One region of the Blastococcus sp. SYSU DS0533 genome, then DNA from elsewhere that is predicted to be linked to it. Evidence: predicted binding sites of a transcription regulator. Region 1 holds the regulator's gene; the other holds the start of a gene.
What was found. The regulator LexA, encoded in region 1, represses DNA repair genes until DNA is damaged. The targets are predictions, from matches to a motif close to TCGAACANNTGTTCGA.

Region 1 (15,621 bases):
TCGCGCTCGAGACGCTGGACGCGGCGCTGGGCACCGACCACGCCGGCTCCGGTGGCCTCGCCTCCGCCGGCGAGGTGATCGCGTACCTCGACGAGCACCTGACCGTGACCGGCGCCGACGGCACGGCGTGGGCGGAGACGTGGTCGGGGGCCGTGCGCGAGTCGGTCGAGGGCATCGAGTCCTTCAGCGTCGACGTCGCCCTCGACCCCGCCGGCGCCGATCCGTCGTCCTTCACCATCGACTACGACGCGATCATCGAGGGGGACAGCACGCACGAGGCCGTCGTCGTCCTCACCGACGCCGCCGGCGACGTCACGACGGCGGGCGTCCTCGACGCATCGGAGGGCAGCCTGCGGATCGGGGGCGCGGTCGGCACCGGGATCGCCGACATGCTCGGGTACGGGTTCTCCCACGTGCTGGAGGGCGCCGACCACCTGCTCTTCCTGCTCACCCTCCTGCTGGTCGCCCCGCTGGTCGCGGTCGCGGGCCGGTGGCAGCGGGCCGACGGCGCCGTCCGCACCGGGCGCCGGGTGGTCGGCGTCGTCACGGCGTTCACCGCCGGGCACTCGCTGACGCTCGTCGCCTCGGCGCTGGGCTGGGTGTCGCTGCCGAGCGCACCGGTGGAGGTCGTGATCGCGGTGTCGGTCGGGGTGGCCGCGGTCCACGCGATCCGCCCGCTGGCCCGGCGCGGGGAACTGCTCATCGCGGCCGGCTTCGGCCTCGTGCACGGCCTCGCGTTCGCCGGCATCCTCACCGGCCTCGGGCTGGACGGCTCCGCGTCGCTGCCGGCGCTGCTGGCCTTCAACGTGGGCGTCGAGCTGGCCCAGCTGGTCACCGTCGCCCTCGTCCTCCCCTCGCTCCACCTGCTCTCACGGACCCGCGCCTACCCCGCCGTGCGGTCGACCGGCGCGGGGATCGCCCTGGCCGCGGCCACCGGCTGGGCGCTCGACCGCCTCGGTGTGCTGGCGAACCCGCTGGCAGGGCTCGAGGACGCCGCGATCGGCCACCCGTGGGTCGTCGTCGCCGGCCTGGCTGCGGTGGCGGTGTGCGCCCGGCTGCTCGACCCGCGTCCCGCACGTCCCGCTCCGCCCGCGGCGGGGTGACGCGTCGGCCGTCAGCGACCGGCGGTGGGCACCCGGTCGGCGAGCGGTGCCGTCAGCGGGGGGACCTCGGGCGCCTCGTAGGCCCGGAAGACCGTCCGGTCACCGGGCCGGCCGTACAGCTGCCCCTCCCGGGCCTTCACCGCCGCGACCAGGACGATGCTGACCACCACCAGCAGCGACCACGACCCCAGCTTGGCGGCGTGGACCAGCGTCCACACCGACTCCTGGGACGGGTACTGCCAGGCGCGCAGCAGGGTCGCGGCGTTCTCGGCGATCCAGAGGAAGAAGCCGATGAGGACGAAGGACAGCGCGAGCGGCATCACGTAGCGCCGCCGGCCGACAGTGAAGTGCACCCCGGTCCGCCAGGTGACGGCCAGCAGGGCCAGGGCCAGCGGCAGCCGCACGTCCCACGTGACGTGGTGGGTGAAGAAGTTGAGGTAGATGAGCGCGGCGACGACCGCGGTGCTGCGCGCGCGGTAGGTGGTGATCCGCAGGTCGAACCGGCGCCAGGCCTGGCAGACGTAGCTACCGACAGCGGCGTACATGAACCCGCTGTACAGCGGCACCCCGCCGACCGTGGCCAGCCCGGTGTCCGGGTAGGACCAAGAGCCCTGGGCGACCTTGAACAGCTCGAGCGCCAGGCCGACCAGGTGGAAGCCGAGGATGACCGCGACCTCCCGGCCGGTCTCCCAGCGGACCAGCCACAGCACCAGCGTCACGCCGAGGGACCACAGCAGCAGCGCGTCGGCGGCGTTGACCGGCAGCGGGACGACGCGGACCGCGGCGAGGCCGAGGAAGAACAGCACCGCGAACAGGCAGCACTGGGCCTCGATCCAGGTGAACCGCAGCAGCTGCCTCACCGGGGAGAGGCTAGGTCGTGGCGGCGGCCGGTGGCGTCTCCGCCACCCGAGCGCGTCCCGGGCTGGTGGTGAGCGGACCGTCGCGGGGCCCCCGACCGCGCGGTCAGCCACCGGGGACGCGATAGCCGGCGCGATGTCGCGCCCGGGCGCTGCCGGGGAGACGCGGCCGCCGGACGGCGGGCGACGTGGACCTCGTGGTGGTGCGCCGGGTCGCCGCGGGCCGATACTCGGCCCGTGACGGCCGGACCATCGAGCGCGCCGACCGCGGGGTCGCTCCGGGTGCTGGTGGCGCCGGACTCGTTCAAGGGGTCGGCCTCCGCGCACGACGTCGCGGTGGCCGTCCGCGACGGGTGGCTCGCCGCGCGGCCGGCCGACGCGGTCGTGCTCGCCCCCATGGCCGACGGCGGCGAGGGCACGGTCGACGCCTTCGCCGCGGCCGTCCCGGGCTCGCGCCGGATGCCGGTGGAGGTGGAGGGCCCCGACGGCCGCCGGGTCCGCTGCGACTGGCTCCTCCAGCCCGACGGCACCGGCGTCGTGGAGCTGGCGGCGGCCAGCGGCCTCCCGCTGATGCGCCGCCCCGACCCCTTCTCGGCGCACACCCTCGGCTTCGGCCAGGTCGTCGCGGCCGCCCTGGACCACGGGGTAGGGCGACTCCTGCTGGGCATCGGTGGGAGCGCGAGCAGCGACGGCGGCGCCGGCCTGCTCACCGCCCTCGGCGCCCGGTTCCTCGACGCCACCGGCCGGCCGGTCCGGCCGGGCAACGCCGGCCTGGCCGACCTCCACCGGGTGGACCTGGACGGGTTGCGCCCGCTCCCCCCGGACGGTGCCGTGGTGCTCGGCGACGTCGATGCCCCGCTCCTCGGGGTGCACGGCGCCGCCGCCGTCTTCGGACCGCAGAAGGGCGCCGACCCGGCGGACGTCCCGCTGCTGGAGTCCCGGCTGCGCCGGCTGGCCGAGCTGACCGGTGGCGACCCGGCGGAGCCCGGAACCGGCGCGGCCGGCGGTACCGGGTTCGGCCTGCGCCTGTGGGGAGCCTCCCTGAGCGCCGGCGCTGCGGCGATCGGGGAGGCGCTCGGATTGCCACGGCTGCTGGCGACGGCCGACGTGGTGGTGACCGGCGAGGGGCGGTACGACGAGCAGAGCGCCGGCGGCAAGGTCGTCTCGCACGTGCTGTCGCTGGCCCGGGCGGCCGGCACCCCGGTGCTCCTGCTCGCCGGCAGCGCGACGACCTCGACCGGGGCCTTCGCCGACGCCGTCTCGCTGGTCGACGTCGCGGGTGGGCCGGCGGAGGCACTGGGCGATCCGGGAAGGTGGCTCCGGGAGGCCGCGGCCGGGCTGGCCCACCGCTGCCCGGTGCACGGCCCGTGACCCTGGCGCGGCTGCGGAGGTCCTCCCCCGCGCGGGGGGAGCGATCGGTCAGGCGGTGGTGGCCGCGGTGCCGCTGGGGCTGATCACCCTCGCGAACCAGACCGCCAGCTACGTCCGGGCCGACCCGGCCCACACCGGGGGCTCCGCGGGGCTGCTGCGGACGCTTCTGCTACCTCGGCCGATCCTTGCCGGCGCCGTCATCGGCATGGCGTACCCGGACCGTGCCGACACGGCGGGACCGGACGACCTGGCGTTCCTCATGCTGCTTCTCGCTGCGGGCCTGCTCGCCCTGACCGCGGTCGACCGATCGCCGGGCGGGAGCCGTCGACAGGAGGCTGAGCAACCCGGCCCGTCCGGCGGATGCGGTCGACCGGAGGATGCGCGGAGACCTCCGGAGAGCGGCCGTGGCGGGGGACGCTGCATGATCGCGACCGTGACCCCGTCGGACGCCGTCCTCGAGTTGCGCCCACCGCGCTTCTCCACCGCCCTCTACGGCGCCTCCGTGGTGGTCGCCGTGGTGCTGGTCGTGTTCGTCCTGGCCACCGGTGGTCCGCCGCTGTTCCGGGCCGTCTTCGCGGCCTTCGCGGTGGGCATCACCGGCTACAACACGGCGACGGTGCTCAGCCGTGTCCGCGCGCATGCCGATGGCGGCCTGGAGGTCCGGAACCGGCTGCAGACCCGCCGCCTCGAGCGCGCGGAGATCGACCGGGTGGCGGTGGGCCGCCAGGGTGGTTTCGGGTCCGCGCGGGGCGTGGAGCTGGTCCTCACGAACGGGACCACCCTGCCGCTCGTGGCGACGGAGACGCTGCCGTTCCCCGGCCAGGGGCAGCTGGAGGAGCAGGCCGCAGAGCTCCGGCGGTGGCTCGCAGGGGCTCCCCCGGCGTCGCGCTGACGCCCCATCGGCCGCGTAGCGCTAGCCCCTGCCGCGCAGTGAGCCAGCGGCTGCGGCACCGGGCACCCACCGACCGGACGTCCCCCGAGAGGGCCTGTCCCCCCGGAGCGGTGCGCTCCGGGGGGACAGGTCGATCGGTCGGTCGTGCATGACCGGTCGGCGGTCGACGTCCTGACCTCAGCCCCCGCTGCGGGGCGCGGTCAGGACGGTCGCCATCAGCTGCAGCCGCTGGTGGAGCCGCAACCCTCGCAGACGTAGCAGCTACCGGCCGGCCGCATCTTCGTGCCGCAGGTCATGCACAGCGGCGCGTCGGTGGCGGTGCCGGTGACCAGCTCGAGCAGCTCGGCCGAGGAGTGCGCCTCCTTGACCGACTTCGGGCCCTCCGGCGTGACCTTCTCCTGGGTCGGGACGGTCTCGATCGGCGCGGAGCCGCGCAGCTGCTCCAGGTCGACCTCCTCCTCCTCGACCACCGTGGCGGTCGACGCGGAGGTGCCGTAGCCGGCGACCTGCGCCGCCCGCTCCTCGGCGCTGAAGATGCCGAGGCCGGCCCGCTTCTCCACGGGCAGGTGGTCCAGCGCCAGGCGGCGGAAGATGTAGTCCATCACCGACTGTGCGATCCGGATGTCCGGGTCGTCGGTCATGCCGGCCGGCTCGAACCGCATGTTGGTGAACTTCTGGATGTAGGTCTCCAGCGGCACACCGTGCTGCAGCGCGATCGACAGCGAGATGGAGAAGGCGTCCATCACACCGGCCAGGGTCGAGCCCTGCTTGCCGAGCTTCAGGAAGACCTCGCCGAGGCTGCCGTCCTCGTACATGCCGGCCGTCATGTAGCCCTCGGCACCGGCGACGCTGAACGAGGTGGTGACGCTCGTGCGCTTCTTCGGCAGCCGCTTGCGGACCGGGTGCGAGACCGGGCTCGAGGCGACCTCGGCCTCGGCCTCGGCCTCGGCGACCTTTTCCGCCTTCTTGGCCTTGGCGTCGGACAGCGGCTGACCGACCTTGCAGTTGTCGCGGTAGATGGCCAGCGCCTTGAGACCCATCTTCCAGCCCTGGAAGTAGATGTTCTCGACCTCCTCGACGGTCGCCGTCTCCGGCATGTTGACCGTCTTGGAGATGGCGCCCGAGATGAACGGCTGCACCGCGGCCATCATCCGGACGTGGCCCATCGGGGAGATGGCCCGCTCCCCCATGGCGCAGTCGAAGACCTCGTAGTGCTCGGGGCGCAGGCTCGGCGCGTCGACGACGTGGCCGTGCTCGGCGATGTACTCGACGATCGCCTCGATCTGCTCCTCCTGGTAGCCCAGGCTGCGCAGGGCCCGCGGCACCGTCTGGTTGACGATCTGCATGGAGCCGCCGCCGACCAGCTTCTTGAACTTGACCAGCGAGAAGTCCGGCTCGATGCCGGTCGTGTCGCAGTCCATCATGAAGCCGATGGTGCCGGTGGGGGCCAGCACCGAGGCCTGGGCGTTGCGCCAGCCGTTGTCGGCGCCGATCTCCAGGCACTCCTGCCACTGCTGCGTGGCGACCTTCAGCACGTCCGCGTCGTCGGCACCGACGGGACGGATCGCGTCGTTGGCGGCGGCGTGCTTGCGCATGACGCGGGCATGCGCGTCGGCATTGCGGGCGAAGCCCTCGTAGGGGCCGACGATGCCGGCGAGCTCGGCCGAGCGGCGGTAGGCCGTGCCGGTCATCAGCGAGGTGATGGCCGCGGCCAGCGTCTGGCCACCGCGCGAGTCGTAGGCGTGACCGGTCGCCATCAGCAGGGCGCCCAGGTTGGCGTAGCCGATGCCCAGCTGGCGGTAGGCGCGGGTGGTCTCACCGATCGGCTCGGTCGGGAAGTCGGCGAAGCAGATCGAGATGTCCATCGCGGTGATGACCAGCTCGACGGCCTTCACGAAGTTCTTGGCGTCGAACGTGCCGTCGTCCTTGAGGAACTTCATGAGGTTCAGCGACGCCAGGTTGCACGAGCTGTTGTCCAGGCTCATGTACTCCGAGCACGGGTTGGACGCGTTGATGCGACCGGTCTCGGGGTTGGTGTGCCAGTCGTTGATCGTGTCGTCGTACTGGATGCCGGGGTCGGCGCACTCCCACGCGGCCTGGGTGACCTTGCGGAACAGCGACTTGGCGTCGACGGTCTCGATGACCGAACCGTCGAGGCGGGCCCGGAGGCCGAACTCGTCGCCCTCCTCGACCGCGCGCATGAACTCGTCGGAGACGCGCACGGAGTTGTTGGCGTTCTGGTACTGGACGCTGGTGATGTCCTTGCCGCCGAGGTCCATGTCGTACCCGGCGTCGCGCAGCGCGCGGATCTTGTCCTCCTCGCGCGCCTTGGTCTCGATGAACTCCTCGATGTCGGGGTGGTCGATGTCGAGGACGACCATCTTGGCCGCGCGGCGGGTGGCGCCCCCCGACTTGATGGTGCCCGCGGAGGCGTCGGCCCCGCGCATGAAGGAGACCGGGCCGGAGGCGGTGCCACCGGAGGAGAGCAGCTCCTTGGAGGAGCGGATGCGGGAGAGGTTCAGGCCGGCACCGGAGCCGCCCTTGAAGATCAGGCCCTCCTCGCGGTACCAGTTGAGGATCGAGTCCATCTCGTCGTCGACGGCGAGGATGAAGCAGGCGCTGACCTGCTGCGGCGCGCTGGTGCCGACGTTGAACCAGACGGGCGAGTTGAAGCTGAAGTACTGGTGCAGCAGCATCCAGGTCAGCTCGTGCTCGAAGATCTCGGCGTCGCCCTCGGTGGCGAAGTAGCCGTGCTCGCGGCCGGCCTCGGTGTAGGTGAGCACCACGCGGTCGATGAGCTGCCGCAGGCTGGTCTCGCGCTGCGGGGTGCCGACCGCACCGCGGAAGTACTTCGTGGTGACGATGTTGGTGGCGTTGATGCTCCACTCGGCCGGGAACTCGACACCGCGCTGCTCGAAGTTGATCGAGCCGTCCCGCCAGTTGGTCATGACGACGTCGCGACGCTCCCAGGTCACCTCGTCGTACGGGTGCACACCAGCGGTGGTGAAGACGCGCTTGATCTTGAGGCCCTTGGCGCGGCTGGGCGTCTTGGCGCTGCGGCGGGTGCGGGCGCCGGCCACGCGGTCGTCGGTCTCGGTCATGGTGTGGAGCTCTCCCTGGTCGTGTGTCGCGTGGTGCTTCGCGGGGCTGCGCGGTGGTGCTGCGCGGTGGCGGATCGGGGGCTGGGGAAGAGCCGCGATCGGTAACTGCTCGAACTGCTGTCTATCGGGTGGCACCGACAGTTCTCAGGTGCCGGCGGAGGTGCCGGACGGGACCGGCTGCCGGGGCGCGGGCGGGCCCGCCTCCCCCGGCGGCGCGCTGGACTGCCGCGCCTTGAGCTCGGCGATCTCCCGCTCGAAGTCGGCCACCGAGGTGAAGGAGCGGTAGACGCTGGCGAACCGCAGGTAGGCGACCTCGTCGAGCTCGCGCAGCGGGCCGAGGATCGCCAGGCCGACCTCGTGGCTCGGCACCTCCGCGGCGCCGCTGGCGCGGATGGCGTCCTCCACCTGCTGGGCGAGGAGCTTGAGCTGGTCCTCGTCGACCGGCCGGCCCTGGCAGGCCCGCCGCACGCCGGCGACCACCTTGCTGCGGTTGAACGGCTCGCTGACGCCGTTGCGCTTGACGACGGCGAGCACCGCCTCCTCGACGGTGGTGAACCGGCGACCGCACGCCGGGCACGAGCGGCGACGACGCGTCGTGGCCCCCTCGTCGGCCTCCCGCGAGTCGATGACCCGGCTGTCGGCGTTGTGGCAGAACGGGCAGCGCACGGTGGTTCACCTCCTCCGCCGGTGGGCCCGCGACCGGCCTGCCTGTGGAGCTCCCTGGGGACATCCGGTGGACGCCGCGGGGAGAACCTGAGGACGGGGCTGTGGACGGGCTTACAGCTGTGTAACTACTAGATGTGGGGGAACCCTAGGACGGCTCCCACAAGATGTGCAAGTGATCGTCTGCTCGGCGTGTTCCCCTCCGGCACTGCCGTGCGCAGGCGGATCAGCGGCCCCCAGCCGTCACAGCGGCACCGCACCGACACGCCGGGGACCCACCCACCCGAGGACCCCCGCGGCGCGGCGACCGGCCGGGTACCGGCGACGCCCCGGCACCCCCTGCCGCGCCGGGCGCGGCGCCCGTGCGGACGCCGGACGCCGCCCCGAGGCGACGACCGGCACGTGCACAGGGCGCCGTCGGGCGCGGGTGCGGCGGGCGCTGAGCCGTCAGGCACGGACGGCCCCGTCCACCCATGGACGCCGGGATTGCGGGACCTGGTCGCCCAGGCGCATCGGCCGGGTGAGCAGGTCGCGCTCGAGGTCTGCGGGCGGGGTCCAGCCGTACCCGGCCGGACGCCTCTCGACCGGGTGCGGGGAGCGCGCGGCGGGCACCGCGCAGGCGCCCGACCGGCTACCCCGGCCCGCCGCCGGCCCACCTGCCCCGACGGGAGGGAGGTGGCGGGTGTCGGCGGCACTGTCCCGACCACCCGCCGGCGCCGCGACCGGGGCACGGTGACGACCGGCCGGGGCCGGAGGCACGGACGTCGCCGACCCGGAGGGCGCCGGGACGGATGGCGCCGGCACGGCGGGGACCTCGTCGATCTCGGGCGCCCGTCGCCGACCACCGGACCGGGCAGTGGCCGGACGTCCAGCGCGGGCATCGCGCACCAACGGCAGGCTGGCCGTCGAGTCGCGGGTCGCAGGCCCGTCGGCCCCCGGGGCGGTTGCCCCCTGCGCAGGCATCGCCTGCGTCACCGGGACCGCGTCGGTGCGCGCCGGCTCGGGCAGCCGCACCGCTGCGAGCCCCGTCCACACCGTCTGCTCGACACCGCCGGCGACGACCCGGACCCACATCTCGCAGGCGCCGGCGTCATCGTGCCGCCACCCCAGCAGCTGCCCTGCCCGCCAGGCCCCCGCGTGGTGGACCTCGACGACCTGGGGCTGACTGGTGAACACCGCGGCGCGGCTCTCCATAGCGCTGGACACCCACTGACCGCAAGCGGCTGACGAGCACGGTCCGTAAACGTCCGCATACAAACGGTTGTCGAAGTCCACGACCGACCTTGTAGATCTCTCGCCATGCCGACCTCGGGCACCCGGAGTCTCCCGGTCAGGGCAGCACGAGGACCTGACCCGGCGTGATCGCCGCGCTCTCGAGCCCGTTCATCTGACGGATGTCGACGACGACGTCGCGCACGTCGCGCTCCCCTGCCACCGCACCCGCGATGGACCACAGCGTGTCCCCTGGCTCGACGATGACCTTCGCCGTCCCCATCAGCTCCAGCCCGTCGCGGGCCTCGCCGAGGACGGCGCCACCCAGGGCGACCACACCCAGCGCGAGGAGCAGGACGACCACCGCGACCACGCGGCGCCCGCGCGCCGTGAGGCGCAGCGGCGGGAGTGGCGCCGGCGCGCCGCTGCCCACGGCGGCCGACCGGACTGCGCCCGGCCGCCCCCCGGGGCGGACAGGGAGCCCGACTGGCTCCACGTACGCGCGGGGCGGCGGGAGCACCCGGAGGTGCCGCGCCGGCATCTCCGCAGCACCTCGCGGCGCGACGTCACCCGCCCCCTCCGGACGGACCCGCAGCGCGGTACCGCTGTTCATGTCTCCCACCCTCCCGACCGGTACCCCACCGGCCCGAACACCTGTTCGATTGGAACGCCGGTCCGATGTCTACCGGACGCCGCCGACAGAAGCGATGCGACACGGCTGATTTTCGAACGTGTGTTTGAACTGGACGGGGATCGGCGCTACGGTTCAGCGGACGGACGACGGGCGAGCGCTGCACGGGCAGCCGGCGAGGAGGAGACGTGGCGGACTCGAGCGGGACCTCCGGTAGCGGGCGCGGCACCCGTGGGGCGACCCCGGAGGCGGGCGGCACCGGGTCGGTGCGCGCCTTCCCCGACCGGACGGCCGACGGTGACGGGCTGACCCAGCGGCAGCGGCGGGTGCTCGAGGTGATCCGCGACTCGATCGACCGCCGGGGCTACCCGCCCTCGGTCCGGGAGATCGGCGAGGCCGTGGGGCTCTCGTCGGCCTCCTCGGTCGCCCACCAGCTCTCGGTCCTGCAGAAGAAGGGGTGGCTGCGACGCGACCCCAACCGCCCGCGCGCGCTCGACGTCCGGCTGCCCGGGGATGCCTCCCGCGGCACGGCCACCCTCGCCGAGCCGCCCGTCCTGGGCGAGGGCGAGCAGGCCTCCGCCCCCGCCTACGTCCCGCTCGTCGGGCGGATCGCCGCCGGCGGCCCGGTGCTGGCCGAGCAGGCGGTGGAGGACGTCTTCCCGCTCCCCCGCGAGCTCGTCGGCGAGGGGACGGTCTTCATGCTCAAGGTGGCCGGCGACTCGATGGTCGAGGCCGCGATCTGCGACGGCGACTGGGTCGTCGTCCGGCAGCAGCCGACCGCGGAGAACGGCGAGATCGTCGCCGCGATGATCGACGGCGAGGCGACGGTCAAGACCTACAAGCGCCGGGACGGCCACGTCTGGCTGCTGCCCCACAACCCGGCGTACCAGCCGATCCCGGGTGACGAGGCGACGATCCTCGGCCGGGTGGTCTCGGTCCTCCGCCGGGTCTGAACCACGACATCGGTGGTCGGCCGGACATCGTCCCGGCCGACCACCGACTCCGCCGCGCGGCGATCAGCGCCGCTGGTAGTCGCCGTCCCGCTTCTCGAAGAAGGCCCTCAGCGCCTCCTGGTGGTCCTCGGTGCGGAACATCTCGAGGAAGCGCTTGGTCTGCAGCGCCTGGCCCTGCGCGAAGTCCATCTCGAAGGCTCCCGTGACGGCCTCCTTCGTCGCCTCCACCGACAGCGGTGCGCGGGTGGCGATCCGCTGCGCCTTGGCGAGCGCGGCAGGCATCAGGTCCGCCGGCTCGTGCACCTCTGTGACCAGACCCCAGTTGAGCGCCTGCTGCGCGGTGTACCGGGCCCCGGTCAGCAGGATCTCCTTGGCCGGCCCCAGGCCGACGACGCGTGGCAGACGCCAGAAGCTCACGATGAGCCCGACGTTGACCCCGGCCGCCACGAAGAACGCCTCGGTGGAGGCGATGCGGATGTCGCAGCAGAGGGAGAACTCCAGGCCGCCGCCGATGGTCGCCCCGTTGATCGCGGCGATCACCGGGGCCCGGAAGTTCTGCACCCCGTTCAGCACCCGGCCGAACTCGGCCAGGTAGTCCTCGAGCTGCTCATCGCTCATGGACTGGTCCTCGCCGAGGTGGGCACCCGCGGTGAACGCCCGCCCCTCCCCCGTGATGACCAGGCAGCGCACCTGCTCGTCGGCATCCAGGATGTCCAGCGCCTTCATGAAGGAACGCCGGCTCTCCCAGCTGAAGGTGTTCGACGGCGGGCTGTCCAGGGTGAGGACGGCGATGTGCGGGGTCTCGTAGCGCAGGTGGACCCCGGGGCCGACGTCGGTCGTGGTCACGGTCATGCGGCTTCCTCCGAGGATGCGTGGGGGGCTGGGCGTGAGGTGGTCCGACGACGTCTGGATTCGCCGGGCCGGTGGTCGAGCAGTCGCATGGCGATGACCGCCACGACGATGTTGATCAGCAGGATGACCACCGAGAGGGCACCCACCCGCTGGTACAGCGACTCGTTCGAGAGGTTGTAGAGGACGGTGGCGATGGTCGGGTTCGCGCCGGTGTAGAGGAACACCGACATCTCCAGCTCCCGGAAGAGCAGGACGAAGTTGAGCAGGCCGGCCGCCAGGAGGGACGGGCGGAGCAACGGCACGGTGATGCGCCGCCAGGTGCGGGCCCACGAGGCGCCCAGGCTCCGCGACGCCTCCTCGACCTCGGCGCCGATCTGCCCCATGCCCGCGTGCACGTAGGCGAAGGTGAGCGGTAGCGCGCTGCCCACGTAGGCGATGAGGAGGATGGTGAGCGACCCGCCCAGACCGAACGGCGGCGCGGCGTAGGCGATGATCAGCCCGATGCCGAGGACGGCGCCCGGGAAGGCCAGCGGCGCCGCCATCGCCGGGGCGATCACCGCGTTGCTGCGCGCCCTGGTCCGGTGCACCAGCCACGAGGCGAGCAGCGCCAGCGCGAGCGCGAGCACCGTCGCCGCCACGGCGAGGAAGAAGCTGTTGCCCATGGCCGCCGTGATCAGCGGCTGGCTGAACACCTGCTCGTAGTTGCCGGTCAGCGTGAAGTTGTCCGCCCCGAACGGCCGGCCCAGGGCCTCGCGGAACGAGGTCGCCAGCAGGATGCCGAACGGCAGCACGATGCTGAGGACGACGACGAGCGTGCAGAAGGCCAGCCCCGCGACCCGGCCGGCAGGACCCAGTCGGGTCAGCTCCTGCCGTCCCGGCTTCCCCCCGATGACGGTGAACTTCTTGCCGCCGACCAGGCGCCGCTGGACGAGCAGCAGGCCCGCGATGATCACCAGGATCGGCACGGAGATGACTGCTGCCGCCTCGATCCGGGGAGGGAACTGCATGAGGCTCAGCAGGACGGTCGGGATCGTCTGGAAGCCGGTGGGCGCACCCAGGATGGCCACCGGTCCGAAGATCACCGCAGCGCTGACGAAGACGAGGATCGACCCGGCGATCAACGCCGGCGCGATGACCGGGAACGTCACCGTCCGCAGCACCCGCGCCCGGGAGGCACCCAGGCTCGCCGCCGCGTGCTCCAGCGCCGGGTCGATCCCCTCCAGGGCAGCCGACACCGGCAGGAAGACGAGGGGGTAGAGGAAGAGGGAGAGGACGAAGATGATCCCCCACGGGCTGAAGATGTCGAAAGGCGCGGTCTCCAGCCCGAACAGTGACATCAGGGTCGTGTTCAGCAGCCCGTTGCGCGGCCCGAGCAGCAGGATCCACCCCAGCGCCGCGATGAAGCTCGGCGCCGCGAAGGTGAGCACCGCCGTGCCGCGGAAGAAGCGCCGGAACGGCAGGTCCGTCCGCACGGCGAACCAGGCGACCGGGAGCCCGAGCAGCAGGCTGCCCACGACGGTGCCGGCGGCGATCCACAGCGAGTTGAGGATCGCCTGGACCAGGCGGGGTTCGCTGGCGAGCAGGCCGTAGTTCACGAGCGTGAACCCGCCGTCGTCGGCGACGAAGCTCTGGCCGAAGACCTGCGCCACGGGGTAGCCGATGAGCGCGACGATCGCGACCACCCACACCCAGCGCATGGAGCGCTCGAAGCCGGTGCCACGCCGCTGCGCCTGCCGCTGCCGGCGGGGCGCGACCCCGGTCTCCCGCGGGGCCCCCGCCGCGTCGGTGCCCGACGCGGCAGGGGCGGCGGAGCTGGTCAGCGCCATGACCGGCATCCCGGGGGCGCGGCGGAAGCGCTCGGTCGCCGGCTCATCGGTTGAACAGCTCGGCGAACCGCGCCACGACGTCCTCGCCGCGCTCCTCGATCTCCGACAGGTCCGCGGTCAGCAGCGTGGCGTCGGAGAGGTCGGCGCCGGACGGCGGCTGGGGACCGCCCTGGAGCACGCTGCGCCCGCCCTGGTCGGCGAGGGCCTGCTGGAAGTCCTCGCTCAGGTGGTACTGGACGAGCAGCTTCGCGGCGTTCGGGTGCGGCGCGTCGGCGAGCATCGCGAGCTCGGAGGCGAACGACGGCACGCCGTCCTCCATGAAGGCGATCTCGAGGGGCTCGCCCTCCTCCGCGGCGCTGATCACCGCCGACTCGATGGCCGGGATGCCGATGTCGGCCTCGCCCGTGAGCACCAGCTGGGCGAGGGCCAGGCTGCTGTCGGTGACGGCGACCTGCCGTTCGGCCAGCTGCCCCAGCCACTCCTCGCCGTAGAGACCCGTCAGCATCGTGTAGTAGGCCAGCGCCGTGCCCGACGCACCGGGGTCGGCGCTGATGATGGCGCCGTGGTCCTCGCTCGCCAGCTCCTCCCAGGTGGTGGGGAGGTCCGCCGGGTCGGTGTTGGCGGAGTTGTACATGATCCCCAGCGGGACGAGGCTGTAGGGCACCTGCGGGTTGTCCGGGTTGTCCAGGCCCTCGCTGATGTCACCGAGGTTGGGCACGTCGGCGTCGGTGATGACGCCTTCCTCCGCCCAGTCCTGCATCGTGCCGGGGTCGGTGAGGCTGACGACGTCGGCGTTGACCGAGCCGCTGGCCAGCTCCGCGGAGATGGAGTTGGCGATCGCCCCCGAGTCCTCCCGGGTGAAGGTGACCTGGATGCCGAACAGCTCCTGCATCCGCTGCTGGAGCAGCTCCAGCCCCGGACGGGTGTGCCCCCCGGCGTAGAGGACGACGCCGCCTTCCTCCTGCGCGGCCTCGACGAGCTCCTGGTCGATCCCCTCCACCGCGGCCGGCTCGCCGCCGGATCCGGCGTCCGACGCCGGAGTGGTCGAGCCGTTGCCGCAGGCGGCGACGAGCAGGACGGCCACGGGGACGGTCAGGCTGGTGAACAGGCGGCGCGCGGAGCAGTGGTTGAACACAGGGCCTCTTCTCGGGTGGGTGACGCTGTTCGGACGGGTTGGGTGCGAGGTCGCGGCGGCGCTCATGCCGCGGACCGGCCGGGGACGGGTGCCGGGACGGCGGGGACATGGCCGGTGGCGGTCGTCCCGGGGCGGTCGCCGAGCACTGCGGCGGCCCCGCGGTCGACGCCCAGCGACACGGGCTGGCCGGGCTGGAGCCGTCCGACGCTCGGACCGGTGGCCTTGATCGGCTCGCCGAGCCCGGGGAGTTCCACGGCGTACTGCACGTGATCGCCGAAGAACAGCGCCTCGCGGACCACGGCACCGGAGCCGTGGCCGGGGTCGGCCGGGGTGAGCCGCACGTCCCCCGGGCGCACGGAGACCATGACCGCCTGACCCTCTCCCAGCGGGCCGTCCGCCGGCTCCTCCGCCTCGACGGCGACGCCACCGGGGAGTTCGAGGGCGACCGATCCGCCGCCGGTCCCGCGGACGGTGGCCGGCAGCACGTTGGTCGCCCCCAGGGCGCGGGCGACGAACCCGGTGCGCGGCCGCCGGTAGACGTCCTCGGGGCTGCCGACCTGGACGATGCGGCCGTCGTGCATCACCACCAGCCGGTCGGCCAGCGACAGGGCCTCCGCCTGGTCGTGGGTGACGTAGACCATGGTCACGCCCAGCGACCGCTGGATCCGCTTCACCTCCGACCGCATCTCCTCCCGCAGCCGGGTGTCGAGGTTGGAGAGCGGCTCGTCGAGCAGGAGCAGCGCGGGGTCGTTGACCAGGGCCCGCGCCAGCGCGACGCGCTGCTGCTGACCGCCGGACAGCTGGTGGGCGTAGCGGTCGGCCAGACCGTCCAACTGGACCATCGCCAGCGCCTCGTCGGTCCGCCGCCGCACCTCCGCGCGGCCCACCTTCGCCGTCGTCGGCCCGTAGCCGACGTTCTCGCGCACGCTCAGGTGGGGCCACAGCGCGTAGCTCTGGAAGACGACCGACATCCGCCGGCGCTCCGGCGGCACGAAGGTGCGCCCACCGACCAGGACCTCGTCGCG
Region 2 (15,621 bases), on a different contig from region 1:
GTCGCGCTGCCGCACAGCGGGAACTGGGACGCCGCCGGCGCCTGGTTCACCGACTGGCTGGACGGGCCGTTCATGACCGTCGCCGAGCGGCTTCGCCCGGAATCGCTGTACCGGCGCTTCCTCGACTACCGCGAGGCGCTGGGCTTCCGCGTGGTGCCGCTCACCGGTGGCGAGCGCCCCAGCTCGGAGGTGCTGCGGGAGTGGCTCGCCGACGGCGGTGTGGCGTGCCTGCTCGTCGACCGCAACCTGGGCGCCGGTGGTGTCCCGGTGACCTTCTTCGGCCGGCCGGCCACCATGCCCGGCGGTGCGGCGCTGCTCGCCGAGCGCACCGGCGCCGCCCTCGTCCCCGCGGTCTGCCAGTTCACCCCCGGCGGGTGGCGCATGTGCGTGCACCCCGAGGTGCCGGTGCGGGGCCCCGGCCGGCTGAAGGACCGGGTGTCGACGGCGATGCAGCAGGTCGCCGACGTGTTCACCGCCGGCATCGCCGAGCGACCCGAGGACTGGCACATGCTGGGCCGCGTCTGGCCCGACGTGCCGCCCGACCCACCCCGCGGGGAGGCGGTGCCCTGATGCGCATCGGCCTGGTCTGCCCCTACCGGTGGGACGTCCCCGGCGGCGTCCAGTACCACGTGCGCGACCTCGCCGGGACGCTGCGCGGCATGGGCCACCACGTCGAGGTGCTGACCCCCGCCCAGCACGAGGAGTCGGTCACCGACCCCTGGATCACCTTCGCCGGCCGCACCGTCCCCGTGCCCTACAACGGGTCGATGGCGAGCCTCCAGTTCGGGCCGGTCTCGGCCGCGCGGGTGCGCCGCTGGTTGCGCGAGGGCCGCTTCGACGTCGTCCACGTGCACGAGCCGGCCACGCCGTCGGTGTCCCTGCTGGTGTGCATGATCGCGACCGGGCCGATCGTGGCCACCTTCCACGCGGCGACCACGCGCTCCAAGTGGCTGGCCGCCGTCGGCCCCATGGCCCGGCCGTGGCTGGAGAAGATCAGCGGCCGCATCGCCGTCTCCGACTTCGCCCGGCGCGTGCAGGTCGAGCACCTCGGGGGAGACGCGGTCATCCTGCCCAACGGGGTGCATGTGCCGTTCTTCGCCCAGGGCCCGGCGCTGCCGGGATTCGGGCGGGGGAGCGGCGGCCCGCCGACCATCGGGTTCGTGGGCCGCTTCGACGAGCCCCGCAAGGGCCTGCCGGTGCTGCTCCAGGCCCTGCGCACCGTCGTCCGGGCGCACCCGGGCACCCGGCTGCTCATCGCCGGGCGCGGTGACGCCGACCAGCTGTGGTCCATGGTCGGCGATGACCTCCGGCCGCACGTGACGCTGCTGGGCGAGGTCTCGGAGGCGGACAAGGCGGCGCTGCTGCGCAGCGTGGACGTGTACTGCGCACCCAACCTGCTCGGCGAGTCCTTCGGCGTCATCCTCATCGAGGCGATGGCCGCCGGGGCCCCCGTCGTTGCCAGCGACCTGGACGCCTTCGTCCGGGTGCTGGACGACGGCGCCGCGGGCGTGGTGGTGCGCCGGGACGACCCCGCCGCCCTCGGGCAGGCCCTGTCGGACCTGCTCGCCGACCCCGACCGGCGCGCCGAGCTCGCCGCGCGCGGCTCCCGGGCCGCGGCCCGTTACGACTGGCAGGTGCTGGCCCGCCGCATCCTCGCCGTCTACGAGACCGTGCTCCCGCCCGGTGGTGGCGTGGTCACCGCCGCGCCGGAGCACGAATTCCCCGGGGTCCCGCCGACCGGCACCGCGTCCGGACCTCCCCGCATCCGGCGGCCGCGCCGCTAGCCTCGGGGACCGTGACGCCCGAGGCCTGGTTGCTGCTCGCCGCCGGAGTGCTCCTGCTCCTGGTGGTCTGGACCGGGTGGACGCTCACCCGGCTGCGGCGGCTGGCCGCACGGGTGGACCGGGCCTGGGCCACGCTGGACGCCCAGCTGCAGCGCCGCGCCGCCCTGGCCGAGGAGCTGGCCCGCCACCACCCCGCGGCGCTCGGCGTGGGCGCCTCCTCGCGGCTGGCCGTCGCCGCCGCGGGGGCGCGCGCCGCCCGGGACGCGGGCGACCGCGAGCTGGCGGAGAACGCACTGGGCCACGAGCTGCGGGAGCTGCCGCCGGACCTGCCCGGCGTCCCGGCCGCGCTGCGCACCGACCTGGCCGGCACGCAGACCAGGGTCGCGCTGGCCCGCCGCTTCTACAACGACGCCGTCCGCGACACCCGGGAGCTGCGCGGCCGCCGCTCCTCCCGCTGGGCCGGGCTGCACCGCGGGCGCCCGCTGCCGCGCTACTTCGACATCGACGACCGGCTGGGCGGTGTCGGCGCGGGTGCCGACGTCGCCGGCCGCCGGGCGTCCTGACGGCCGTAAGGTTGCTCGCAACTCAACCGGGCTAGCGAAGGCGGACGACAGTGGCAGGGCACCTCGACCGGGCGGACGACCGAACCGGGACCGACCGCGTCAAGCGCGGCATGGCCGAGCAGCTCAAGGGCGGCGTCATCATGGACGTGGTCACCCCGGAGCAGGCACGCATCGCCGAGGACGCCGGCGCGGTCGCCGTCATGGCGCTGGAGCGGGTGCCGGCCGACATCCGCGCCCAGGGCGGGATCGCGCGGATGAGCGACCCCGACATGGTGCAGGGCATCATCGACGCGGTCTCCATCCCCGTGATGGCCAAGGCCCGCATCGGCCACTTCGTCGAGGCGCAGGTGCTCCAGTCCCTCGGCGTCGACTACATCGACGAGTCCGAGGTGCTCACGCCCGCGGACGAGGCCCACCACATCGACAAGCGCGCGTTCACCGTGCCCTTCGTGTGCGGCGCCACCGACCTCGGCGAGGCGCTGCGGCGCATCTCCGAGGGCGCGGCGATGATCCGCTCCAAGGGTGAGGCGGGCACCGGCAACGTCGTCGAGGCGACCCGCCACATGCGGGCGCTGCGTGCCGGCATCCGCCGGCTGGCGACCCTGGACGAGAGCGAGCTCTTCGTCGCGGCGAAGGAACTGCGGGCCCCGCACGACCTCGTCGCCGAGGTGGCGCGGTCGGGAAAGCTGCCCGTGGTCCTCTTCACCGCCGGCGGCATCGCCACCCCCGCCGACGCGGCGATGATGATGCAGCTCGGTGCGGAGGGCGTCTTCGTCGGGTCCGGCATCTTCAAGTCCGGTGACCCGGCGCAGCGCGCGGCCGCCATCGTCCAGGCGACGACCTTCCACGACGACCCGGACGTGATCGCCAAGGTCTCGCGCGGGCTGGGGGAGCCGATGGTGGGGATCGACGTCGCGACGCTCCCGGGGAGCGAGCGGTACGCCACCCGCGGCTGGTGAGCGTGGACGTCCGGCGGCGCATCGGCGGGCTGGACGTCGCGCGCGGGCTCGCCGTGCTCGGCATGTTCGCCGCGCACATGCGCGTCGGGGGCGAGCTGCACCCGGACCCGCGCACCTGGACGGCGGTGGTCGACGGCCGCTCGTCGATCCTCTTCGCGACCCTGGCCGGCATCTCGGTCGCGCTCCTCTCGGGGCGCGACCGGCCGGCCGAGGGGCCGGAGCTGCGGCGGGCGCGGGTGCGGATCGCCGTCCGCGCGCTCTGGGTCTTCCTGTTCGGGCTGGTCCTCGAGGGGCTGGGCACCTTCGTCGCGGTGATCCTGGGCGTGTACGGGGTGCTGTTCGTGCTCGTGCTGCCTTTCCTGCGCTGGCCGGTGCGCCGGCTGCTGGTCACCGCGGGGGTCGTCGCCGTCGTCGGCCCGCCGCTGCTCGTCGTCGCCGGGCAGGTGCTCACCACGGTCGGGCTGGCGCAGGCGCTGGTGCCCTCGCTCCTGGTCACCGGCTACTACCCGGCGCTGCTCTGGATCGCCTTCGTGCTGGTCGGCCTCGCGATCGGCCGGCTGGATCTCGACTCCGGCGCCGTTCGCCTGTGGCTGGCGGCGGCCGCCGCGGTGGCCGCGGTCGTCGGCTACGGCGCCGGCTGGGCGAGCACGCGGCTGCTGGCCTCCGGCGTGCCCTCGGCCGGTCCCGAGACCGGCTTCACCGTGCCGGACGTCTTCGACGTCCGCTGGCTGACCGGCGCCGAGGCGCACAGCGGGACCACCTTCGAGGTCGTCGGGTCGACCGGGTTCGCCGTCCTCGTGGTGGTCGGGTGCCTGGTGGTCGCCGAGCGGGTGCCGCGGCCGAGCGCCCCGGTGGCCGCCGTGGGGGCGATGGCGCTCACCGTCTACGCCGCCCACCTCGTGGCGATCCGGGTGCTCATGGAGATCGCCCCGGGCCGCGTGGAGGGCGCCGCCCTGTGGCTGTGGTTCGCCGGCGCCGCGCTCGCCGGTGCCTGGGCGTGGCGGCGCACGGTCGGCCGCGGGCCGCTGGAGGCGCTGGTCACCTGGACGTCGAGCCGCGCCGCCGGCCTCGCCCCGTCGGCACCGGCCCTCTGACCCACGCCGTAGCGTGGGCGGCCGTGTCCACCGGCCCCACCCGCCCCCTCGTCGGGGTGCTGGCCCTCCAGGGCGACGTCCGCGAGCACGTCGCCGCGCTGCACGCCGAGGGCGCCGAAGCGCGGTCGGTCCGCCGCCCCGAGGAGCTCGCCGGCATCGACGGGATCGTCCTGCCCGGCGGCGAGTCCACGACCATGGCCAAGCTGGCCGGCCGGTTCGGGCTCCTGGCCCCGCTGCGTGCAGCGATCGGCGGCGGGCTGCCGGCGTACGGCTCCTGCGCCGGGATGATCCTGCTCGCCGACCGGCTGCGGGACGCCGCGCCGGGCCAGGAGACCCTCGGCGGGCTGGACGTCACCGTCCGCCGCAACGCCTTCGGCCGCCAGGTCGACTCCTTCGAGACGCGGGTCGAGCTCGACGGGCTGACCGGCGGGCCGCTGCACGCCGTCTTCATCCGCGCCCCCTGGGTCGAGGAGGCCGGGCCGGGGGTGCAGGTGCTCGGCCGGGTCGTCGGCGGACCGGCCGACGGTAGGATCGTCGCGGTCCGCCAGGGGGACGTGGTGGCCACCAGCTTCCACCCCGAGCTGACCGGGGACCGCCGGGTGCACGCGCTGTTCGTCGACATCGTGCGCCGTCACCTGGCCGACGCAGAGAGGGGAGAGCCGTGAGCGGCCACTCCAAGTGGGCGACGACCAAGCACAAGAAGGCCGGGATCGACGCCAAGCGCGGCAAGCTCTTCGCCAAGCTGATCAAGAACATCGAGGTCGCGGCCCGCACCGGCGGCGGTGACCCCGCCGGCAACCCGACGCTCTACGACGCCATCCAGAAGGCGAAGAAGAGCTCGGTGCCCAACGACAACATCGACCGCGCCGTCAAGCGGGGCGCCGGCCTCGAGGCCGGTGGCGTCGACTACCAGGGCATCACCTACGAGGGCTACGCCAGCGGCGGCGTCGCGGTGCTCATCGAGTGCCTCACCGACAACAAGAACCGCTCGGCCATGGAGGTACGCACCGCCATGACCCGCAACGGCGGGTCGATGGCCGACCCCGGCTCGGTGTCCTACCTCTTCTCCCGCAAGGGCGTCGTCGTCGTGCCCAGGTCCGGAGACGTCGACGAGGACAGCGTGCTGATGGCGGTGCTCGACGCCGGTGCCGAGGAGGTCCGCGACCTCGGGGACAGCTTCGAGGTGCTGTGCGAGCCGGGCGACCTCATCGCGGTGCGCACCGCGTTGCAGGACGCGGGCATCGACTACGACTCGGCCGAGGCCGGCTTCCAGCCCAGCGTGCAGGTGGAGCTGGACGAGGAGGGGGCGACCAAGGTGTTCAAGCTCATCGACGCCCTCGAGGACCTCGACGACGTGCAGAACGTCTACGCCAACTACGACGTGCCCGACGACGTCATGGAGAAGGTCACCGCCGACGCCTGAAAGGACCCCGGTGCCCCCCACGACTCGCTGCGCTCGCCGCGGGGCCCCGCACCGGGGTCGTCCCTCGGGTCGCCGGGCGTGTTGGCGGGGTTCGGTCGGGGGGTCCGGTTAACCTCGGTCGAACACCAGTTCGGCTGACGGGAGAGTGACCATGCGGGTGCTCGGCATCGACCCGGGCCTCACCCGGTGCGGGTGGGGGGTGGTCGACGGGCGCCCCGGGGCGCGGCCGACGGCGGTCGGCGTCGGCGTGGTCCGCACCCTGGCGGAGCTGGACCTGGAGCTGCGGCTGCTGGAGCTGCACACCGCGGTGACGGCGCTGCTGCGCGAGCACCGCCCCGACGTCGTCGCCATCGAGCGGGTGTTCACCCAGAACAACAAGGGCACCGCCACGGGGACGGCGCAGGCGGCCGGGGTCGCCGCGCTCGCCGCGGCCCAGGCCGACCGGCCGGTCGCGTGGCACACGCCCAGCGAGGTCAAGGCGGCCATCTCCGGCAACGGCCGCGCGGACAAGGAGCAGGTCACCCTCATGGTCACCCGGGTCCTCGGGCTCGCCGCTGCCCCCAAGCCTGCCGATGCCGCCGACGCCCTCGCGCTCGCGGTCTGCCACGCCTGGCGCGGCCCCGCCCAGCAGCGGCTGCGCACCGCGGCGCTCGCCGGCGGCATCGGCGCGCCGGTGCGCCGGACCACGCTGCCGCGGTGGACGGGGGTGGCGGCGCGATGATCGCCAGCGTGAGCGGCCGGGTCGCCGCGGTCTCGCCGGACGGCGCCGTCGTCGAGGTCGGCGGGATCGGCCTGGCGGTGCAGTGCACCCCGGGCACGATCGCCCGCCTGCAGGTGGGGGAGGCCGCCCGGCTGGCCACCAGCCTGGTGGTGCGCGAGGACTCGCTGACCCTCTACGGCTTCGCCGACGACGACGAGCGCCAGCTGTTCGAGCTGCTGCAGACCGCCAACGGCGTCGGCCCGCGCCTGGCCCAGGCGGTGCTGGCCATCCACCCGCCGCGGGAGGTGCGCCGAGCGGTGTCGATGGCCGACGTCAAGGCGCTCATGCAGGTGCCGGGCATCGGCAAGAAGGGCGCCGAGCGGTTGATCCTCGAGCTGCGCGACCGGCTGGGCTCCACCTCCACCGACACCTCCCTGGACGCGCCCGCGCCCACGGGGCTGCCGTCGGTGACGCCGGTGGCACCCTGGCGCGACCAGCTCACCAGCGCGCTCGTCGGCCTCGGGTGGAGCGGCAAGGAGGCCGAGAGCGCGGTCGGCCAGCTCGCGCCGGTGGCGGACGAGCAGATGGCCGCGACCGGGTCCGTGGAGGTCGCGGCGCTGCTCCGGCGGGCGCTCCAGCTGCTGGGTAGGTCGTGAGCGCCCCGTTCGACCGGTCGCTGACCGGGGAGCTGGCCGACCCGACGCCGGAGTGGACGGTGTCACCGCAGGCCGGCGACGAGGAGCGGGTCGTCGAGTCGGCGCTCCGCCCACACTCGCTCGACGACTTCATCGGCCAGCCGAAGGTCGCCCGCCAGCTCGCCTTGGTCCTCGAGGGGGCCAAGCGCCGGGGCCGCACGCCCGACCACGTGCTGCTGTCCGGCCCGCCGGGCCTGGGGAAGACGAGCCTCGCGCTGATCATCGGCTCCGAGCTCGGCACCTCGGTGAAGATCACCAGCGGCCCGGCGATCGAGCGCTCCGGCGACCTCGCGGCGATGCTGTCGAACCTGGCGCCCGGCGACGTCCTGTTCATCGACGAGATCCACCGCATCGCGCGCCCCGCCGAGGAACTGCTCTACATGGCGATGGAGGACTTCCGCGTCGACGTCGTCGTCGGCAAGGGGCCGGGGGCGACGGCGATCCCCTTGGAGATCAGCCCGTTCACCCTGGTCGGGGCCACCACCCGCGCCGGGCTGCTGACCGGCCCGCTCCGCGACCGGTTCGGCTTCGTCGGCCAGATGGAGTTCTACGAGCCCGCCGAGCTCCAGCGGGTGCTCGCCCGCAGCGCCGCGCTGCTCGGCGTCGAGCTCACCGACGAGGGGTCGGCGGAGATCGCCGGCCGCTCCCGTGGCACCCCGCGCATCGCCAACCGGCTGCTGCGCCGGGTGCGGGACTACGCCGAGGTGGAGGCCGACGGCCGCGTCACCCGCCAGGTCGCGGAGGCCGCGCTGGCCCTCTACGACGTCGACCACCTCGGGCTCGACCGCCTCGACCGCGCCGTCCTCGAGGCGCTGGTGGGCAAGTTCGGCGGGGGGCCCGTCGGCGTCGCCACCCTGGCGGTGGCCGTGGGGGAGGAGCCGCACACCGTCGAGGAGGTGTGCGAGCCGTTCCTCGTGCGCGCCGGGCTGCTGGCCCGCACCCCGCGCGGCCGCGTCGCCACCGAGGCCGCCTGGGAGCACCTGGGCAGGCCGGTGCCGCGGGGCGGCGTCCCCCTCGGGCGGGTCACAGCAGAACCACAGGTACCGGGGTCGTCGTCAGAGACCCTGTTCGACGCCTAGACTCCCGGACGCTGGCGCGCAACTCGCAGGCCGGGCCGTGCGCGTCCCGCCTGGTCGCCGCGCGCACGGCAACCGTCGCACCCGAGCGGTCCCGTCCCGGGCCGCACCCACCGCGAGGCACCTGTCGCGGAAGAGAGGCACACCTGTCGTGGAGTACTTCCCGCTGATCATGCTGGCCCTGCTGGCCGTCGTGCTGTTCGTGCTGCCCGCGCGGCAGCGCAAGCGCATGCAGGAGCAGCACGCCGCTCTGCAGGCCTCTCTCACGATCGGCACCCCGGTCATGACCACCAGCGGCATGCACGGAACGGTGGCGGCGCTGGGGGACACGACGCTGGACCTCGAGGTCGCGCCCGGTGTCGTCGTCACCTTCGCCCGGCAGGCGATCCTCGAGGTGCGCCGCCCGGCCGGCGCCGCGCCGTCCGACGGGGACAGCGCGCGCCCGGCCGACGGCACCGTCTGACCCGGGGGAGCTCCGTGGCCAACCGCACGCTCCCGGCGGGGCGCTACTTCGCCGCGTTCACGCTGATCGTCGCCCTGCTCTACGGGCTGGTGTTCTTCACCGGCGACACCCGCACCCCGCAGCTCGGCCTCGACCTGCGCGGCGGCACCACGGTCACCCTCACCGCCCGGACCCCCGACGGCCAGGCGCCGGCGCAGGAGGACCTGGAGCTGGCCCGCCAAATCATCGAGCAGCGGGTCAACGGGCTCGGTGTCGCCGAGGCCGAGGTGGTCACCGAGGGCGACAGCAACATCGTCATCTCCGTCCCCGGGGACGACGGCGAGCAGGCCCGCGAGCTCGGCGCCACCGCGCAGCTGCGCTTCCGCCCGGTCGTCCAGGGCCCGGCCCCGGCCGTCCCGGCCGAGGGAGACCCCGCCGCCGAGGAGGGGACCGGCACCGAGGAGGGCGCGGAGCCCGAGGTCGGCGACGGCGCCGTCGAGGACCCGACCCTGCCCGACCCGGACGCCCCCGCCGTCACCGAGGAGGAGGCGGCGGCCGAGTTCGCCACCCTCACCTGCGAGGCGGACAACGTCACCGGCGAGGTCACCCGGCCCCAGGACTTCGTGGCCGCCTGCAGCGAGGACGGCAGCGCCAAGTACCTCCTCGGCCCCACGATCATCGAGGGCACCGAGATCGACGACGCCAACCCGGGCACCGAGCCCGGCACCGGTGAGTGGGTCGTGCTGCTGGACTTCCAGTCCGACGGCCTCGCCACGTGGGCGGCGTACACCACCGCCAACGTCGGCTCGCCGGTCGCCTTCACGCTGGACGGCCGGGTCATCTCGGCGCCGACCGTCAACAGCGCGATCACGACCAACCCGACGACGATCACCGGCCAGTTCAACCAGGAGTCGGCCACGGAGCTGGCCAACCAGCTGCGCTACGGCGCCCTCCCGCTGACCTTCACCCAGGCGACGGCGCAGTCGATCTCCACGGAGCTCGGCGAGGAGCAGCTCGAGGCCGGGCTGATCGCCGGCGCCATCGGGATCGCGCTGGTGTTCGTCTACGCGTTGCTGTACTACCGGCTGCTCGGCCTGGTGATGATCGCCAGCCTCGCCCTCTCGGCGGTGGTGGTCTACGCGTGCCTGATCCTGCTGGGCCGTGAGATCGGGTTCACCCTGAGCCTCGCCGGCATCGCCGGGTTCATCGTCTCGATCGGCATCACCGCCGACTCGTTCGTCGTCTACTTCGAGCGGCTCAAGGACGAGATCCGGGAGGGACGGTCGTTGCGCTCCGCTGTCCCGCGGGCGTGGGTCCGCGCGCGGCGCACGATCCTGTCCGCGGACGCGGTGAGCTTCCTGGCCGCGGCGATCCTCTACCTGCTGGCGATCGGGGACGTGAAGGGCTTCGCCTTCACCCTCGGCATGTCCACCGTGCTGGACCTCGTGGTCGTCTTCCTCTTCACCCACCCGCTCATGGCCGTGCTGTCGCGGTTCAAGGGCTTCGGCCGGAACCGCTTCTCCGGGCTGGGCCGGGTGGAGCACACCCGCCGGCCCGGCCCGGAGGCGCCCGCCGGAGAACTCGTCGGCGCCGCCGCAGGCGGTACCCAGGACAGGAGCACCCCATGACCCGCCCGACGGACCCGGCGGAGCCGACGCCCGCGCAGGAGCCGGTGGACACCGGCGAGGAGGCGCTCGCGGACGCGGGCCTGCCCCAGGACCCGGCCGGCGACGACGTCGCCGCCCCGCCGGCGCCACGGGCCGGCCGCGCGGGGCTGGCGCACCGGCTGTACAACGGCGAGGCGGGCCTGGACGTCGTCGGCCGGAGCCGGCTGATCTACAAGATCACCGCGGTCGTGGTGCTGCTGTGCATCGCCTCCATGGTGTTCCGGGGCTTCAACTTCGGGATCGACTTCGCCGGCGGGAACAGCTTCCGGCTGCCCGGTACCCAGGAGCAGCTGCAGGAGGCCCGGACGGCGGCCGAGGACGCCGGCGCCGAGGTGGCGACGGCGCAGGTCGTCGGCGGCGACACCCTGCTCATCCGCACCGCGCAGCTGGACAACGAGACCGAGCGAGCCGTGGTGGAGGAGCTGGCCGAGACCGTCGGCATCTCTCCCGCCGAGGTCAGCCCCCAGGCGGTCAGCGCCGAGTGGGGCCAGGACATCACCGACCAGGCGCTCGTCGCGCTGGCGGTGTTCCTCGTCGCGGTGGTGCTCTTCCTGGCCGTGCGCTTCCAGCCCAAGATGGCGGTCGGCGCCATGGCGGCGCTCGTCCACGACATCGTGATCACCGCGGGCGTGTACTCCCTGATCGGGTTCGAGGTGACGCCCTCGACGGTGATCGGCTTCCTGACCATCCTCGGCTTCTCGCTCTACGACACGGTCGTGGTGTTCGACAAGGTCGACGAGAACACCCGGGACCTCGAGCGCAGCGCCCGCATGACCTGGGGGGAGGCGGCCAACCTCGCCGTCAACCAGACGCTCATGCGGTCGATCAACACCTCGGTCATCGCGCTGCTCCCGGTCGCGGGCCTGCTCTTCGTCGGAGCCGGGCTGCTCGGCGTCGGCACCCTCAAGGACCTCGCCCTGGTGCTCTTCGTGGGCCTGGCCGCCGGCACCTACTCCTCGATCGTGCTCGCGACACCGATCGTCGCCGACCTCAAGGAGCGGGAACCCGAGGTGCAGGCGCTGCGCCGGCGCGTGCTGGCCCGGCGCTCCTCGGCCGCCCGCACGGGGAGTGCCGTCGCGCCGGCCGGCCCGGTCGCGAGCGCCCGCCGGCGCCGCCCGGCCGGCGCGGTCGGCGTGGCCGACCTGCCCCGCAGCGTGCCCGCGGACGTCGTCGTGGAGTCACCCGCGTCGGTGCGCCCGGACGGGCCGCGGGGGGCCACCGCCGCACCGCGGCCGGGTGCCCGCCCGCAGCGTCCGGGCGCCGGCCGGCCGTCGGGCAAGCGGCGCCGGTGAGCGCGGCGCCCGCCGAGCTGCCGCTCGACCAGCTCATCGCCTCGCTGACCGTCGACGTCCCCGACCACCCCGAGCCCGGGATCGTCTTCCGGGACCTCACGCCGGTCTTCGCCGACGGGGCCGCCTTCCGCCGGGTGGTGGACGGGCTGGCCACCCCGGGGGCGTCGGACCCGCGGACGGCCGCGCTGGCCCGTCCGCAGCCCGGGGAGCGACCGTTCGACGTCGTCGCCGGGGTGGAGGCCCGCGGCTTCCTGCTCGCCGCGGCCGTCGCGCTCGACGCCGGGGTCGGCGTGGTGCCGGTCCGCAAGGCGGGCAAGCTGCCGCGCGAGCGGGTCTCCGCGGAGTACACCCTGGAGTACGGCACCGCGACGCTGGAGCTGCACGCGGACTCGGTCGTCCCCGGTCAGCGGGTGCTGCTCGTGGACGACGTGCTCGCCACCGGGGGCACGCTCGGTGCGGCCGTCGCGCTGGTGGAGCGGCTCGGCGGCGTCGTGGCCGGGATCTCGGTCGTCGTGGAGCTGGCCGCTCTCGGTGGCCGCCAGCTGCTGGCGCCGCACACCGTGCACGCGCTCTGGACCACCTGACCGAGGGAGGTCCCGGACGCGAGCCCGGCGGCGACGGGCGCGGTCCCGCTAGCATGGTGAGGGTCCCCCCTCTGCCAGCCGCAGGAGTCGCCGTGGCGTCCGAAGTAGCCGCCGACACGGCTGCCGCGCGGGCCGGGGCAGCCACCGGTGGGGCCGTCGTCGACCCCGTGTCCGAGCCGCCCGTGCGCAGCCCCCTGCCCGAGCGCCCGGCGGTCCGCCGTCCCGACGACGTCGGTGCCGAGCCCGACGCAGAGCCCGGCATCCCGCGCCGGCGCGTCCGCGACCGGCTCGCCCGGCGGATCGTCGCGGGCCAGCGCAGCGGTCTGGTGCGGCCGGTCCTGGAGCCGCTCGCCGCGCTGCACCGGCAGAGCCACCCCAAGGCCGACCTGGCGCTCCTGCAGCGGGCCTACGACGTCGCCGAGACAGCGCACAGCAGCCAGAAGCGCAAGAGCGGCGACCCCTACATCACCCACCCGCTCGCCGTCGCCACGATCCTCGCGGGCCTCGGCATGGACACCACGACGCTGATCGCGGCGCTCCTGCACGACACGGTCGAGGACACCGGCGTCACCCTGGAGACGATCACCACCGACTTCGGCTCGGAGGTCGCCCACCTCGTCGACGGCGTGACCAAGATCGACAAGGTGAAGCTGGGCGACGCCGCACAGGCCGAGACGATCCGCAAGATGATCGTCGCGATGTCCCGCGACCCGCGGGTGCTGGTCATCAAGCTCGCCGACCGGCTGCACAACATGCGCACGCTGCGCTTCCTCCCGCCCGAGAAGCAGGAGAAGAAGGCGCGCGAGACGCTGGAGATCCTCGCCCCGCTGGCCCACCGGCTGGGCATGAACACGATCAAGTGGGAGCTCGAGGACCTCGCGTTCGCCACGCTGTACCCCAAGCGCTACGACGAGATCGTGCGGCTGGTGGCCGAGCGGGCGCCCTCCCGGGACACGTACCTGGCCGAGGTGACCGCATCGGTCACCGAGCAGCTGCGTGCGGCCAAGATCGAGGCCGTCGTCACCGGGCGGCCCAAGCACTACTACTCGATCTACCAGAAGATGATCGTCCGCGGCCGGGACTTCACCGACATCTGGGACCTGGTCGGCATCCGCATCCTGGTCGACTCGGTGCGCGACTGCTACGCGGCGCTGGGCATCATGCACGCCCACTGGCAGCCGGTGCCCGGCCGCTTCAAGGACTTCGTGGCGATGCCGAAGTTCAACATGTACCAGTCGCTGCACACGACGGTGATCGGCCCGCAGGGGAAGCCGGTCGAGCTGCAGATCCGCACGCACGACATGCACCGCACCGCCGAGTACGGCATCGCGGCGCACTGGAAGTACAAGGAGAAGGCCCGCGCCGGCGGCAAGCCCGCGGCCGGGGAGAGCGGTGCGCCGCCCAAGGCCGGCTCGGCCGACGACATGCTCTGGCTCCGCCAGCTGCTGGACTGGCAGCGCGAGGCCCAGGAGCCCGGCGAGTTCCTGGAGACCCTGCGCTACGACCTCGGGCCGCAGGAGGTCTTCGTCTTCACGCCCAAGGGCGACGTGATGAGCCTGCCGGGGGAGTCCACGCCCGTCGACTTCGCGTTCGCGGTGCACACCGAGGTCGGCTACCGGACGATCGGCGCGCGGGTGAACGGCTCGCTGGTCTCGCTGGACAGCAAGCTGAACAACGGCGACGTCGTCGAGATCTTCACCTCGAAGTCGCCCACGGCCGGCCCGTCGAAGGACTGGCTGACCTTCGTCGGCTCCTCCCGTGCCCGCACGAAGATCCGCCAGTGGTTCACCAAGGAGCGCCGCGAGGACGCGGTCGACGCCGGCAAGGAGGCGCTGACGCGGGCCATGCGCAAGGCGGGCCTGCCGCTGCAGCGGCTGCTCGGTGGCGAGGCGCTGTCGACGCTGGCCAAGGACCTGCGCTTCGCCGACGTCACGGCCCTGTACGCGGCGGTGGGGGAGAACCAGCTCTCTGCGGCCTCCGTGGTCGAGAAGCTGATGGTCGCCCTCGGCGGCAGCGAGGGTGCGGCGGAGGACATCGCCGAGACCGCCATCCCGACCCGTCGCCCGGTGGCACGGCGCCCGGCCCGCGGCGACCCGGGGATCATCGTCCACGGCATGACCGACGTCTGGGCCAAGCTCGCCAAGTGCTGCACCCCGGTGCCCGGCGACGACGTGCTCGGCTTCGTGACCCGCGGCGGGGGTGTCAGCGTGCACCGCACCGACTGCACCAACGCCGGGGACCTGCGCAGCAAGCCTGAACGTCTGGTGGAGGTCGAGTGGGCCTCCTCGCCGGGGTCGGTGTTCCTGGTGGCCATCCAGGTGGAGGCCCTCGACCGGCACCGCCTGCTCTCGGACGTGACCAAGGCGCTGGCCGACGAGCGGGTCAACATCCTGTCGGCGTCGGTGCAGACCAGCCGCGACCGCGTCGCGATCAGCCGGTTCACCTTCGAGCTGGCCGACCCCGCGCACCTGGGCGCGGTGCTGCAGACGGTGCGCAACGTCGAAGGCGTCTTCGACGTCGAGCGCGTCACCGCCTGAGCGACGGCGGCGTTTCCGCCGTCCGCGGTCGCCGGACTCGCCGTCTCCCGTGATCAGGTCACACCTGATCACGACGGGTCCTGGCTCACCTCCGGCCGTGAGCCAGGACCCCTCCAGGTGAGCCAGGACGGCGGCCGGCTCAACCGACGACGGCCATGTCCTCGATGGTGACCGGGATGTTCGGGGCACCGTCACCGGGGCCCTCGGCGCCCTGGACCCCGCCGGCGGCCACCGCGTCGAGCACGCCGAGGCCGGCCTCGTCGATCGTCCCGACCACCGTGTACTCCGGGGGCAGCTCCGTGTCCACGAAGGTCAGGAAGAACTGGCCGCCCGTGCTGTTCGGCGCCGCGGTCTTGGCCATGGCCACGGTCCCGCGGGGGTAGGTCGTGTCCGGGGTGACCTCCTCGGCGTACTTGTAGCTGGGCCCGCCGGAGCCGGTGCCGGTCGGGTCGCCGCACTGCAGCACGCCGAACGTGTCGGCGTTGACGAGCCGGTGGCAGGGCGTGCCGTCGTAGAAGCCCTGCTCGGTGAGGTACACGAAGCTGGCCGCGGCGCAGGGCGCCTTCGCCCGGTCCAGGGTGAGGGTGACGTCGCCCTGGTCGGTGCTCATCAGCACGGTGGCGGTGCCCTGCGTGGGCGTGGTCTCCGGGTTCGGCGGGGTGCCGACGTCCGTGAGGTTGGTGTTGCCCGACTCGTCGGGCAGGTACTCGCAGGTGACCGTGCCGTCGGCGTTGGTCGTGCGCGCCGCCGACGAGGTGGCAGCCGGCGTCGTCGGCTCGGCCGCCACGTCGTCGGTCGTGTCGTC

Region 2: the regulator LexA is predicted to act here: its motif matches at 5,942-5,957, upstream of ruvC (crossover junction endodeoxyribonuclease RuvC).

What each region holds. Positions count from the first base shown of each region.
Region 1 covers NZ_JBJGZZ010000007.1:124,768-140,388, forward strand. Annotated here, with positions in the region: gene ACI79W_RS11085 (HupE/UreJ family protein) at 1-1,103, shown strand, start outside; gene ACI79W_RS11090 (DUF817 domain-containing protein) at 1,115-1,963, opposite strand; gene ACI79W_RS11095 (glycerate kinase) at 2,198-3,331, shown strand; gene ACI79W_RS11100 (PH domain-containing protein) at 3,753-4,223, shown strand; gene ACI79W_RS11105 (vitamin B12-dependent ribonucleotide reductase) at 4,439-7,324, opposite strand; gene nrdR (transcriptional regulator NrdR) at 7,469-7,990, opposite strand; gene ACI79W_RS11115 (LysM peptidoglycan-binding domain-containing protein) at 9,318-9,632, opposite strand; gene lexA (transcriptional repressor LexA) at 10,019-10,783, shown strand; gene ACI79W_RS11125 (enoyl-CoA hydratase/isomerase family protein) at 10,847-11,635, opposite strand; gene ACI79W_RS11130 (ABC transporter permease) at 11,632-13,461, opposite strand; gene ACI79W_RS11135 (extracellular solute-binding protein) at 13,505-14,596, opposite strand; gene ACI79W_RS11140 (ABC transporter ATP-binding protein) at 14,659-15,621, opposite strand, start outside.
Region 2 covers NZ_JBJGZZ010000008.1:126,501-142,121, reverse strand. Annotated here, with positions in the region: gene ACI79W_RS12030 (phosphatidylinositol mannoside acyltransferase) at 1-570, shown strand, start outside; gene ACI79W_RS12025 (glycosyltransferase family 4 protein) at 570-1,784, shown strand; gene ACI79W_RS12020 (hypothetical protein) at 1,796-2,347, shown strand; gene pdxS (pyridoxal 5'-phosphate synthase lyase subunit PdxS) at 2,398-3,306, shown strand; gene ACI79W_RS12010 (heparan-alpha-glucosaminide N-acetyltransferase domain-containing protein) at 3,303-4,400, shown strand; gene pdxT (pyridoxal 5'-phosphate synthase glutaminase subunit PdxT) at 4,424-5,065, shown strand; gene ACI79W_RS12000 (YebC/PmpR family DNA-binding transcriptional regulator) at 5,062-5,823, shown strand; gene ruvC (crossover junction endodeoxyribonuclease RuvC) at 5,975-6,544, shown strand; gene ruvA (Holliday junction branch migration protein RuvA) at 6,520-7,179, shown strand; gene ruvB (Holliday junction branch migration DNA helicase RuvB) at 7,176-8,297, shown strand; gene yajC (preprotein translocase subunit YajC) at 8,446-8,757, shown strand; gene secD (protein translocase subunit SecD) at 8,772-10,364, shown strand; gene secF (protein translocase subunit SecF) at 10,361-11,695, shown strand; gene ACI79W_RS11965 (adenine phosphoribosyltransferase) at 11,692-12,279, shown strand; gene ACI79W_RS11960 (RelA/SpoT family protein) at 12,372-14,816, shown strand; gene ACI79W_RS11955 (peptidylprolyl isomerase) at 14,956-15,621, opposite strand, start outside.